DNA from 3 places in the Shewanella vaxholmensis genome. Region 2 is predicted to be linked to each of the others. Evidence: predicted binding sites of a transcription regulator. Region 2 holds the regulator's gene; each other region holds the start of a gene.
The links. The regulator sigma-54, encoded in region 2, starts transcription at its own class of promoters, with help from an activator protein. The targets are predictions, from matches to a motif close to GTTGGCACGNNNNTNGNNT.
Positions count from the first base shown of each region.

Region 1: a site for sigma-54 is predicted at 1,254-1,272, ahead of glnA (glutamate--ammonia ligase). Genes of this name have one in related genera too.
Region 3: a site for sigma-54 is predicted at 1,862-1,880, ahead of Q4Q46_RS00570 (BON domain-containing protein). Genes of this name have one in related genera too.

Region 1 is NZ_JAUOEV010000024.1:63,511-66,795, reverse strand. It holds gene typA (translational GTPase TypA) at 1-327, opposite strand, end outside; gene glnA (glutamate--ammonia ligase) at 1,360-2,769, shown strand; gene Q4Q46_RS18065 (dicarboxylate/amino acid:cation symporter) at 3,029-3,285, shown strand, end outside.
Region 2 is NZ_JAUOEV010000012.1:119,943-123,227, forward strand. It holds gene rapZ (RNase adapter RapZ) at 1-407, opposite strand, end outside; gene ptsN (PTS IIA-like nitrogen regulatory protein PtsN) at 404-847, opposite strand; gene hpf (ribosome hibernation promoting factor) at 850-1,137, opposite strand; gene Q4Q46_RS12180 (RNA polymerase factor sigma-54) at 1,166-2,644, opposite strand; gene lptB (LPS export ABC transporter ATP-binding protein) at 2,752-3,285, opposite strand, start outside.
Region 3 is NZ_JAUOEV010000001.1:141,595-144,879, reverse strand. It holds gene Q4Q46_RS00580 (hypothetical protein) at 1-498, shown strand, start outside; gene Q4Q46_RS00575 (DUF3224 domain-containing protein) at 653-1,075, shown strand; gene Q4Q46_RS00570 (BON domain-containing protein) at 1,272-1,826, opposite strand; gene Q4Q46_RS00565 (hypothetical protein) at 2,132-2,587, opposite strand; gene Q4Q46_RS00560 (sigma-54 interaction domain-containing protein) at 2,836-3,285, shown strand, end outside.

The sequences.
Region 1 (3,285 bases), on a different contig from region 2:
AGTTTGTGGCATTGGACCGTCAACGGCATCAACTAGCAATAATACTGAGTCAACCATAGACAGAACACGCTCAACCTCACCACCGAAATCGGCGTGGCCAGGGGTATCAACGATGTTGATACGGTAGTCGTTCCACTTGATGGCAGTATTTTTTGCCAGAATCGTGATCCCACGTTCCTTTTCAAGATCGTTGGAGTCCATCACCCGCTCAGTAGCTTCTCCTCGGGTTGCAAGGGTGCCTGACTGTGACAGCAACTTGTCTACCAGGGTCGTTTTGCCATGGTCAACGTGTGCAATAATGGCGATGTTACGTAAATTCTCTAGCACGGATAAACCTCTTACCATCAAACAAAAATAGGGATATTTCAGTAATTCGTTATAGTGTCCTAACTCGACCCACCATAATAAAAAGCGTGCCATTCTACTCCAGAGCGGCCTTGGCGCACAGGATTATTTTTGAACACTTATAAAACAATCCGCCGATCCTTGGCTAATTCCTGCCAATATTCCATTGAGTGAAATCCGCTAATGTCACAGTTAAAGCACTGTTCAATTGCCATATTCGTAGGAAAAATCCGAGTTAAACAGCTGAATTTACTATTTTTCATAATCTAGACGCAAAGTATTTCTGCTGATTTAAACATCAATCAAATTGATGTTCACGTGACAAAATCATCTCGACGTGAAACAGCAATAATTTCTAGCGCAGATTTAACTGGGCGTTGATATTGGCATTTATGACCGCGAAAACTGAATGCCTTTAAGACTCACTTCATTGTCACGCAATACCTTTATTACGCATCACTTATTTCACTTGGCCTGTGAACAGCAAAGACATTTTGCACATGAGAACGAACTCTTTCCTAATAATATGATAATAAACCACTATTGAATTGAGAATGCATGGCATAGTTGAACAGACTAGAGTGGTTTTATGACAACTATGCGGCGGTGAAATCGCCCAGAGAAAATAGTCCAGAATAGTGCTGAAATAGTTACTGGATTCAGTGCCGCTATCCTTATGTAGTCACTGTGAGCCAAGGCGCGATTGCCATCTCACTGCCACATAAGCGATGCATACTAGTGCTTTGAACCTTATGCTTTGAACCTTAGCTTTGCATGAATCAATTCAGTGCGCACCAAAATGGATTGATGCACCAAAATGCCACAGCTAAAAGCACCATAGTGGTGCAAACACGAATCCAATTAAGTGCAGAAAAGATTTTAAACCATGTTAATCAGCTAGTTAAATTATTGGCATGGATATCGCTTTATCGCTTGTAAGTTTGGCTCAAGATAAATCACTTGAGTTAAAAGATTATAGAAGGGGCATCCCTTTACCCTACCGGAGGCTTGAGAATGTCAGTTGAATCAGTTTTAAAGCAACTTGAAGAATTAGAAGTTAAGTTCGTTGATTTACGTTTTACCGACACTAAAGGTAAAGAGCAGCACGTATCTATTCCTTCTCATCAGGTAGATGCTGATTTCTTCGAAGACGGCAAAATGTTTGACGGTTCTTCTATCGCAGGTTGGAAGGGCATTAACGAATCAGACATGGTACTGATGCCAGATCCAACGACATTCGTACTGGATCCTTTCACCGAAGAAACCACAGCGCTGATCCGTTGTGACATTCTTGAACCAGGTACTATGACGGGTTATGACCGTGACCCACGTTCAATTGCTAAAAAAGCAGAAGCTTACCTAATCTCTACTGGTATCGCTGATACTGTTTTGATTGGCCCAGAACCAGAATTCTTCCTATTTGATGATGTCCGTTTCGGTACTGACATGTCAGGTTGTTTCGTTAAGATCGACGCTAAAGAAGCGGCTTGGAACTCAGGCACTAGCTACGAAGGCGGCAACACAGGTCACCGTCCATTCACTAAAGGCGGTTACTTCCCAGTTGCACCGGTTGACTCATCACAAGACCTACGTAGCGCTATGTGTTTAGTGCTTGAAGAAATGGGTCAAGTGGTTGAAGCGCATCACCACGAAGTGGCGACTGCGGGTCAAAACGAAATCGCAACTCGCTTCAACACGTTAACTAAAAAAGCGGATGAAATCCAAATTCTGAAGTACGTAGTGCACAACATGGCACACGCTTACGGTAAGACGGCGACTTTCATGCCTAAACCCATCGTTGGCGACAACGGTAGCGGCATGCACGTTCACCAATCTCTGGCGAAAGACGGTGTTAACTTGTTCGCTGGCGACAAATACGCGGGTTTAAGTGAAACGGCGCTGTACTACATAGGTGGTATCATCAAGCACGCTCGCGCGCTGAACGCTTTCACTAACCCAAGCACTAACTCTTACAAGCGTTTAGTGCCACACTTTGAAGCACCTGTTATGTTGGCCTACTCTGCCCGTAACCGCTCTGCATCAATCCGCATTCCTGTGGTACCAAGCCCTAAAGGCCGTCGTATCGAAGCGCGTTTCCCAGATCCACATGCAAACCCATACTTAGGTTTCGCAGCGCTGCTGATGGCGGGTCTTGACGGTATCCAAAACAAGATCCACCCAGGTGAAGCGATGGACAAAGATCTGTACGATCTGCCTCCAGAAGAAGCGGCTGAAATCCCACAAGTGGCAACGTCATTAGAAAACGCCCTTGAAAACCTGCAAGCTGACCATGAGTTCCTGACTAAAGGCGGCGTGTTCAGTGAAGATTTCATCCAATCTTATATCGTACTGAAAACAGCTGAAGCTGAGCGTGTAGCGCGTACAACTCACCCACTTGAGTTTGAAATGTACTACAGTTTGTAATCCTTACTCGCAAATTGATTAAGCCCCGAATTGTCGGGGCTTTTTTGTAGATGAAGCTCTGACTAGCTATAAAGCCAAATCCATTAATCATAAAAAATCAAAATCCATCACACCTAGATTTCAAACCTTTTCGATTTAAAATCAATCACACCTTGCACTCACTCAATGCAATCGCTAGCTTGAGAATGTCCATGCAGCACGATTAATCCTGATCACTTGGGCGCATCTTATTCATAAAAATAACAATAGGCGTTTACCTATGTGGCAAAAGATAAAACCTTATAAAGATTCCATCGTGCTGCTCACCGCGTTATTACTGGGCGGCCTGCTCGGTGTCGGTTTGCCAGAACTTGCGCTCAAGTTCAAACCTTTAGGGCAAATTTTCCTTAATCTGTTGTTTATGATTATCGTGCCGCTGGTCGCCATTAGCGTGACCTCCTCCATTGCTCGCATGACGGATTTGAAGAAACTCGGCGCTCTGTTAGTGTCAATCATGGCAATGTCGATTGTGATGGC
Region 2 (3,285 bases):
GTATCTATGTAGTGATCGACCAGTTTTGACATAGGCTCGAGCAGCTTCCCTTCCAGTTTTATCGCTTCTTGCAAAGAGACTTGGCTCTTCGACAAAGGGTGCAAACGGCGGGTTTCGCTGTAACGCTTGAGCAGAATTTTATCGCTGGAATTGAGGAAGAAGCTGGTTAACTCAGTATCAGGAGGCAGGCTCGCGAGTTGCTTCACTAAGACCTTGTCCTGCTCAGGCATGTTACGCACGTCGACACTGATGGCGACGAGATCGTTACTGCCTTTGAGTTGCTCAAGCAAAGTGCCGATTAAGGGCAAGGGAAGGTTATCGACACAATAATAGCCGAGATCTTCGAGTACCCTTAGGGCGACAGATTTGCCTGAGCCTGAGCGGCCCGACACTATGACCAGTTTCATCCAGTGATTACCTGATAGAGTTCCGTTTCATCATGCGTCTTGCGTAATTGCTTTAATATTTGCTTGTCGCTCAGCTTTTCGGCCATGCAAGACAAGGTACTTAAGTGCTGCTGACATTGGTCTGCAGGCACCAGTAGTGCAAATAAAATATCAACAGGTTGCTTATCGATAGCATCGAATGCTATCGGCTCTTCACACTTAATGAGTATGGCAATGGGCTGATCTATATCGGCTAGTCGACCATGTGGAATGGCGATGCCGTTACCTATACCTGTGCTCCCCATCTTTTCGCGCGCCACTAGGCTTTCGAATATCTCTTGAGATGAGAGGGTCGGGTACTGGGCAGCGACTAAGTCGCTGATGAGTTCCAGTACCTTTTTCTTGCTGCCCGGAGTGGCGCAGGTAGTGCACTCCGGCCGCAGTATGGTACAAAGTTCCATTATTAGTGTTTTGTTAACTTCTCTTTGTGTTTAATAACCTGACGATCAAGCTTGTCAATCAGGGCGTCTATAGCGGCATACATGTCAGCATGCTCTGAAGTAGCAAAAACTTCACCACCGATAAGATTTATTCTCGCTTCGGCGATCTGTTGCATTTTCTCGACATTGAGCACAACGTGCACATTATTGATCTGTTCGAAATGGCGTTCAAGTTTTGAAAACTTTTCTTCTACATATGCGCGTAACGATTCGGTAATTTCGACATGGTGTCCACTCAGGTTTATTTGCATAGAAACGTCCTCCGATATCCACTGTAGGTTATAAACTTTTACGCTGATTAGAAGGCGGAATGAGCATAGCCTCTCGGTACTTCGCAATGGTTCTGCGGGCTACGTTGATCCCTTGTTCTGCCAGAAGTTGCGCCATCTTACTGTCGCTCAATGGTTTTTTCTGGTTTTCCGCGGCAACCAGTTTCTTAATGAAGGCCCTGATTGCTGTGGATGAGCACTCCCCACCATCGTCAGTACCGACGTGGCTAGAGAAGAAGTATTTTAGTTCAAAAAGTCCCTTAGGGGTATGCATGTATTTCTGTGTCGTCACCCGTGAGATGGTCGACTCATGCATTTCTACCGCTTCGGCAATATCGTTAAGCACCATAGGTTTCATGGCTTCTTCACCGTATTCAAAGAAACCTTGCTGATATTGCACTATGCAATTCGCAACTTTAAGTAAAGTGTCGTTACGGCTTTCTAGGCTTTTGATAAACCATTTAGCCTCTTGCAGATGGCCACGAATAAATTGGCTATCGGCTTGGTTTTTAGTACTGCGCGCCATCGATGCATAGTGTTGATTTACATTGATTTTTGGCATGCAGTCTGGGTTAAGTTCAACCACCCAGCGGCCATTCTTCTTCGACACAGACACATCTGGGATGACGTATTCGTCATCGTTGGGCGTAATCAATAAACCTGGGCGGGGATTGAGGGTTTGGATAAGCGCGATGCCGTCCCTTAACTCATCCTCTTTTAATTTAGTCTTACGCATCAACAATCTAAAATCGCGGGCGGCGATCAGATCTAAATGATCTTTGATCAACATGCGGGCATTTTCTAGATGGGGAGTGTCAGCGGCGAAATGCGACAGTTGGATCAGCAGGCACTCGCTTAAATCGCGGGCGGCCACACCAATGGGATCAAAATGTTGAATGCGCTTGAGTACGGCTTCGACTTCGTCGAGTTCGACCTCAGGATTACCCATAGCTTCGAGGATTTCATCAGTGCTTTGGGTGAGATAGCCTTGATCGTCGATGGCATCAATAATGGCGGTAGCAATGGCTAAATCGGTTTCAGAAAACGGCGTGAGGTTTTTTTGCCATTCTAAGTGCTCATACAGGCCTTCACTGGTCTCACCTTGGAAGGGCATATCATCTTCACGACTGCCACCGGGGCCAGAATTAGGGGAGGCGGTGAACACTTCATCCCAGGTGGTGTCCATGGGGAGTTCGTCGGGCATGGACTCTTTCGTGAGCGACTCTGCCGTGTCTATGGTGGAGCTGTCTTTTTCTGGCGGCAGGGTGCTAGATTCACTGAAATCCGTATCGGATAGCGTTTGGTTTACAGGGGCTTTAGTGGCGTCGAATTGATCCTCTTCCAGCTCGAGAAGGGGATTAGAATCTAAGGCTTGCTGGATCTCTTGCTGCAGTTCTAATGACGACAGTTGCAACAGACGTATGGCCTGTTGTAATTGTGGCGTCATGGTTAACTGTTGACCCAGTTTGAGCTGGAGTGACGCTTTCATGTTACCGCTGATCCCTACGTTATTATTGTTGGATGAGGTCGCTTGTTATCATCTTGAGTGGAGCACAATGCTGGCACAAATTGCCTTCATTGGCTCCGCTTGATTAACTATAGCCTGAATTGTTCACCTAAGTACACAGCCCTAACTTGCTGATTGTCTAAGATCTCTGCAGGTGTTCCTTCGGCAATCAGGTTTCCGTGACTCACAATATAGGCATGTTCACACACATCTAATGTCTCGCGAACATTATGGTCGGTGATCAACACGCCAAGGCCACGACTTTTGAGCTGTTCGATAATCTTTTTGATGTCGATAACTGAAATAGGATCGACACCCGCAAAGGGTTCATCGAGCAAAATGAACTTAGGATTTGCTGCTAACGCCCGCGCAATTTCGACACGGCGACGTTCACCGCCCGACAATGACATGCCTTGGCTGTCACGGATGTGGGTGATGTGGAATTCTTCGAGCAGATGCTCGAGTTGTTCTTCCCTTTGCTCTTTCTTCAATTCTTTGCGCGTTTGCAGTACGGCCATGATGTTGTCATGGACTGTCAGCTTACGGAAGATACTGGCTTCCTGCGGCAAGTAACCTATGCCTTTGCGGGCGCGCAGGTGCATAGGATCTGCGGTTAAATCATC
Region 3 (3,285 bases), on a different contig from region 2:
GAGGGCGGTAAATCGGTTGCCTTGACCCATTTTATTAAGATCAAGCAAACGGAATTTGCGATGGGCGATTATCAAGATGGCGAGGTAAAAGGCCGAGTATTACTGGATTATTTGCGCATTACGCCGTTAAATTTCGATCCCGCTTTAGAGCCTGATACCCAGAGTAACGCGCCAATTCAAGATGATCCTAAAATGCAGACTATGCCCTTTGTGGCACCGTTTATTGTGACGACTCAAGGTTCGGGGGCATTTTGGTATCTTGGCTTGTTTAGCCTCGATTTTGAACACAATAATTTGAAGCATTTAGGCAGCGTCGTGCTAGGCGATCGCATTGAGGTGGACAGTATTGAACCTGTTTATCCCTTCGAAGCTCCATTCAAAATTGCCGTGACTTATCGCGATAGAGCGCCTGACCAACCTATGTCTGAAAGCCCTGAAATCGTCAAAACCTTAGAGGTGACAGTCAGTGAAACTGGCATCACTAACATAACTCAGTAGTGAGTAGTCGTGCGCAACGGGTCGGGAGTAAATGCATTATGGATCTGCGCAGGCTTGTGCTAAGTTATTTTTCGTTCCGTGTGTGATGCTTGCCGCAGCGGCAAGCATTCTCGGGTAGATAGACTTGGCATAAGGTTTTGACAAGGAGAGTGTCATGCAAGTTAGCAAAATCACTGGGAAATTTGATGTTAAGCTCACCCCAGATAGCCCCTATGCGACAGGGGTTGGCGGCGTGACGTTAGGGCGTATGGCCTTAGATAAAACCTTTTATGGTGAGCTTGAGGGCCGCAGTCAAGGTGAAATGCTCAGTGCGATGACGTCAGTCAAAGGCTCGGCTGGCTATGTGGCGATTGAACAAGTGGTTGGCAATGTATGCGGTAAGCAGGGCAGTTTCGTGCTGCAACATTTTGGCATTATGACCGATGGGCAAAACCGTTTGATCTTAGAAGTGGTTCCCCATTCTGGCGCGGGCGAGTTGCAGGGCTTAACGGGCACTATGGCCATCAGTATCGAAAATGGTCAGCATTTTTATGAGTTCCAGTTTGGCTTTGAAGCCAGCGCTGAGCCCACATTTTAGCGCAGCTTTTATTTTCCCACTTCGATTTTTGTTTTCGCAATTTAGTCTTCCTTAGTCGAGATAGAAAACCTAGCTTGATTAAATCTGATAATAGACATAAAAAAACCAGCCTAGGCTGGTTTTTTGTGACGCTTTGTTATGACTCACTTTTATAACCAATTAGATCAAATCGTTGAGTCAAGACTAACTGCTAGCATTAAGACATGTTTTTTACGACTTTGATTTTATCGACAACCTTTTTCACGTCGTCGGTATTCTCAGCAATTTTCAGCGCTAACTGACGTTCGGCATCGCTAGCAACTTCACCTTTTAAGGTGACGATACCATTGGCGACATCCACATTAATCTGGGTGCCAGAAACATCGGTTGAAAACAGTAAACGGGTTTTGACGACTGTGGCAACCTTAGAATCGGTCAACGACGCGACAACGTCACTGGTGCCTTCTTTCTCATTCATTACAGTGAGTTGGTTATCGACATCTTTTACCCCGTCTAAACTTTTGATCAGTTCAGAGGCGAGGGCTTTATCGACACTGCTTTCCACTTTACCTGTTAATGTGACGTTTCCGTCTTTCACATCGGTGATAATGTCAAAGGAATTGAGGTTAGTGTTGAGCAGTAAAGTGGTTTCAGCTTTACCATCGATCCACGCATCCTTTGCCCCGTCCTTCCAATCTTGAGCTGCGGCGACATTTAAACTGATTGAACCGACAAGTAAGGTCGCTAGTACTGATGCTGTTGTGGTTTTCATAATCATATCCTCCGTTGTTTTCTCGATGTTAGATATTGCGTGAATCGTGCCAGCTTTATTAAGTCATTGACTTAAATGATTTTAGTTGATGATTTCGATATTTTCATGTCTCAGCGATTTCCCCTAAGTCGGTCTTTTTTACCGACAAAATGTAATTTTTGCTGGTAAGCAAAGCCATCTTTAGAGCATAAAAAAACCGCACGAATAAGTGCGGTTGAGTGTGTAAGGTTTCGCGTATGCAGTAGCAAGCCGTATTAGTACAGAGACATCATATTGATGTGCACTGATGCTAACAGCTACAAGGATTAACTGGGGTTGAGTGAACTCATACCATCGCAACTGATTTGCAACCAAGCGGCACCTTCTGCGAGCTGATTGGCAAGCTGTGGCTGATGTGCTTGCCTTACCGCTTGTTTCATCTGGATTAACACTTGTTGTTCAATGGCGACAAGTGCGGCCATCGCTTGTGCCATATGGCATTGTTGCAGCAATTTGGTCACTTGAGTATAAGTCACTGGTATTGCATGACTTAGACCATGAATAGGCTCACCAGTTAGAGGGCGCAGCTGTTCAAAACGCGTCAACATTCGTTGGTGGATATTCGCTTTGGTCGAAAAAATACGCTTAAGGTTATAGTCTTCGACGTACGTCATTGCCTGATTGTAGAATGTTAGCCCTTCTTGATTGAGCTTTATTATTTCATCAATCAAACTGATATCGGCGCGGATATCAGTCTGATGTTGCACAACATTAGACTTCATGAATGCCTCCAAATGCCAGTGTTCGGCACAGTCCTGTTTAACGGTTTGGCTTAACTAATTGCGTTTCGTTCAGCTACCATGCATATTTTGTTCTCATTTCTAATGGTATGTTAACAGGCTGATTTTTAGGCTGATATTCTCGGTTACTTGCGCCATCCTCTTAGAATATCGGCAACTATTACCGTTGCTGTTGTTAAAATTTCACGACTGACATACAGTAGCCCTTCATACACAGGGAGTGGGATAGCATGGCTCGATTGACACTTTTTTATCACCTGCAGGATGTAAACGCCGAGCAAGCTATCATTGAACTCGCCGGCGCAGCCGACTTTAATAAGCTACGCAGTGTCGATGATTTACCTTGGATAGAGCAGCTTGAGGCGAACCACATTGATGTTGCCATCATTGAGCTGTCTAGCCTTAGCCGTGAGGATTATCTTGGGCTGCTGGACAATACGGCCTTGTCTAATATCGAGTTTATATTTCTCTCCGACGGTCAGCCGAACCCCAATCTTGATCAGTTAATGTCGAATTTTGCCTGTTATCATTTTCGTAAACCCTACGATATGACGTTGATCAGTGACATCTTCGCCGATTTTGCCCAGTATTTAGTCTCATCACCAATCCGGCCTCGGCCTTTTTCCAGCGAGCTAGACCAATATGGTTTGCTTGTCGGTTCCTCTGCAGCTATGCACAAG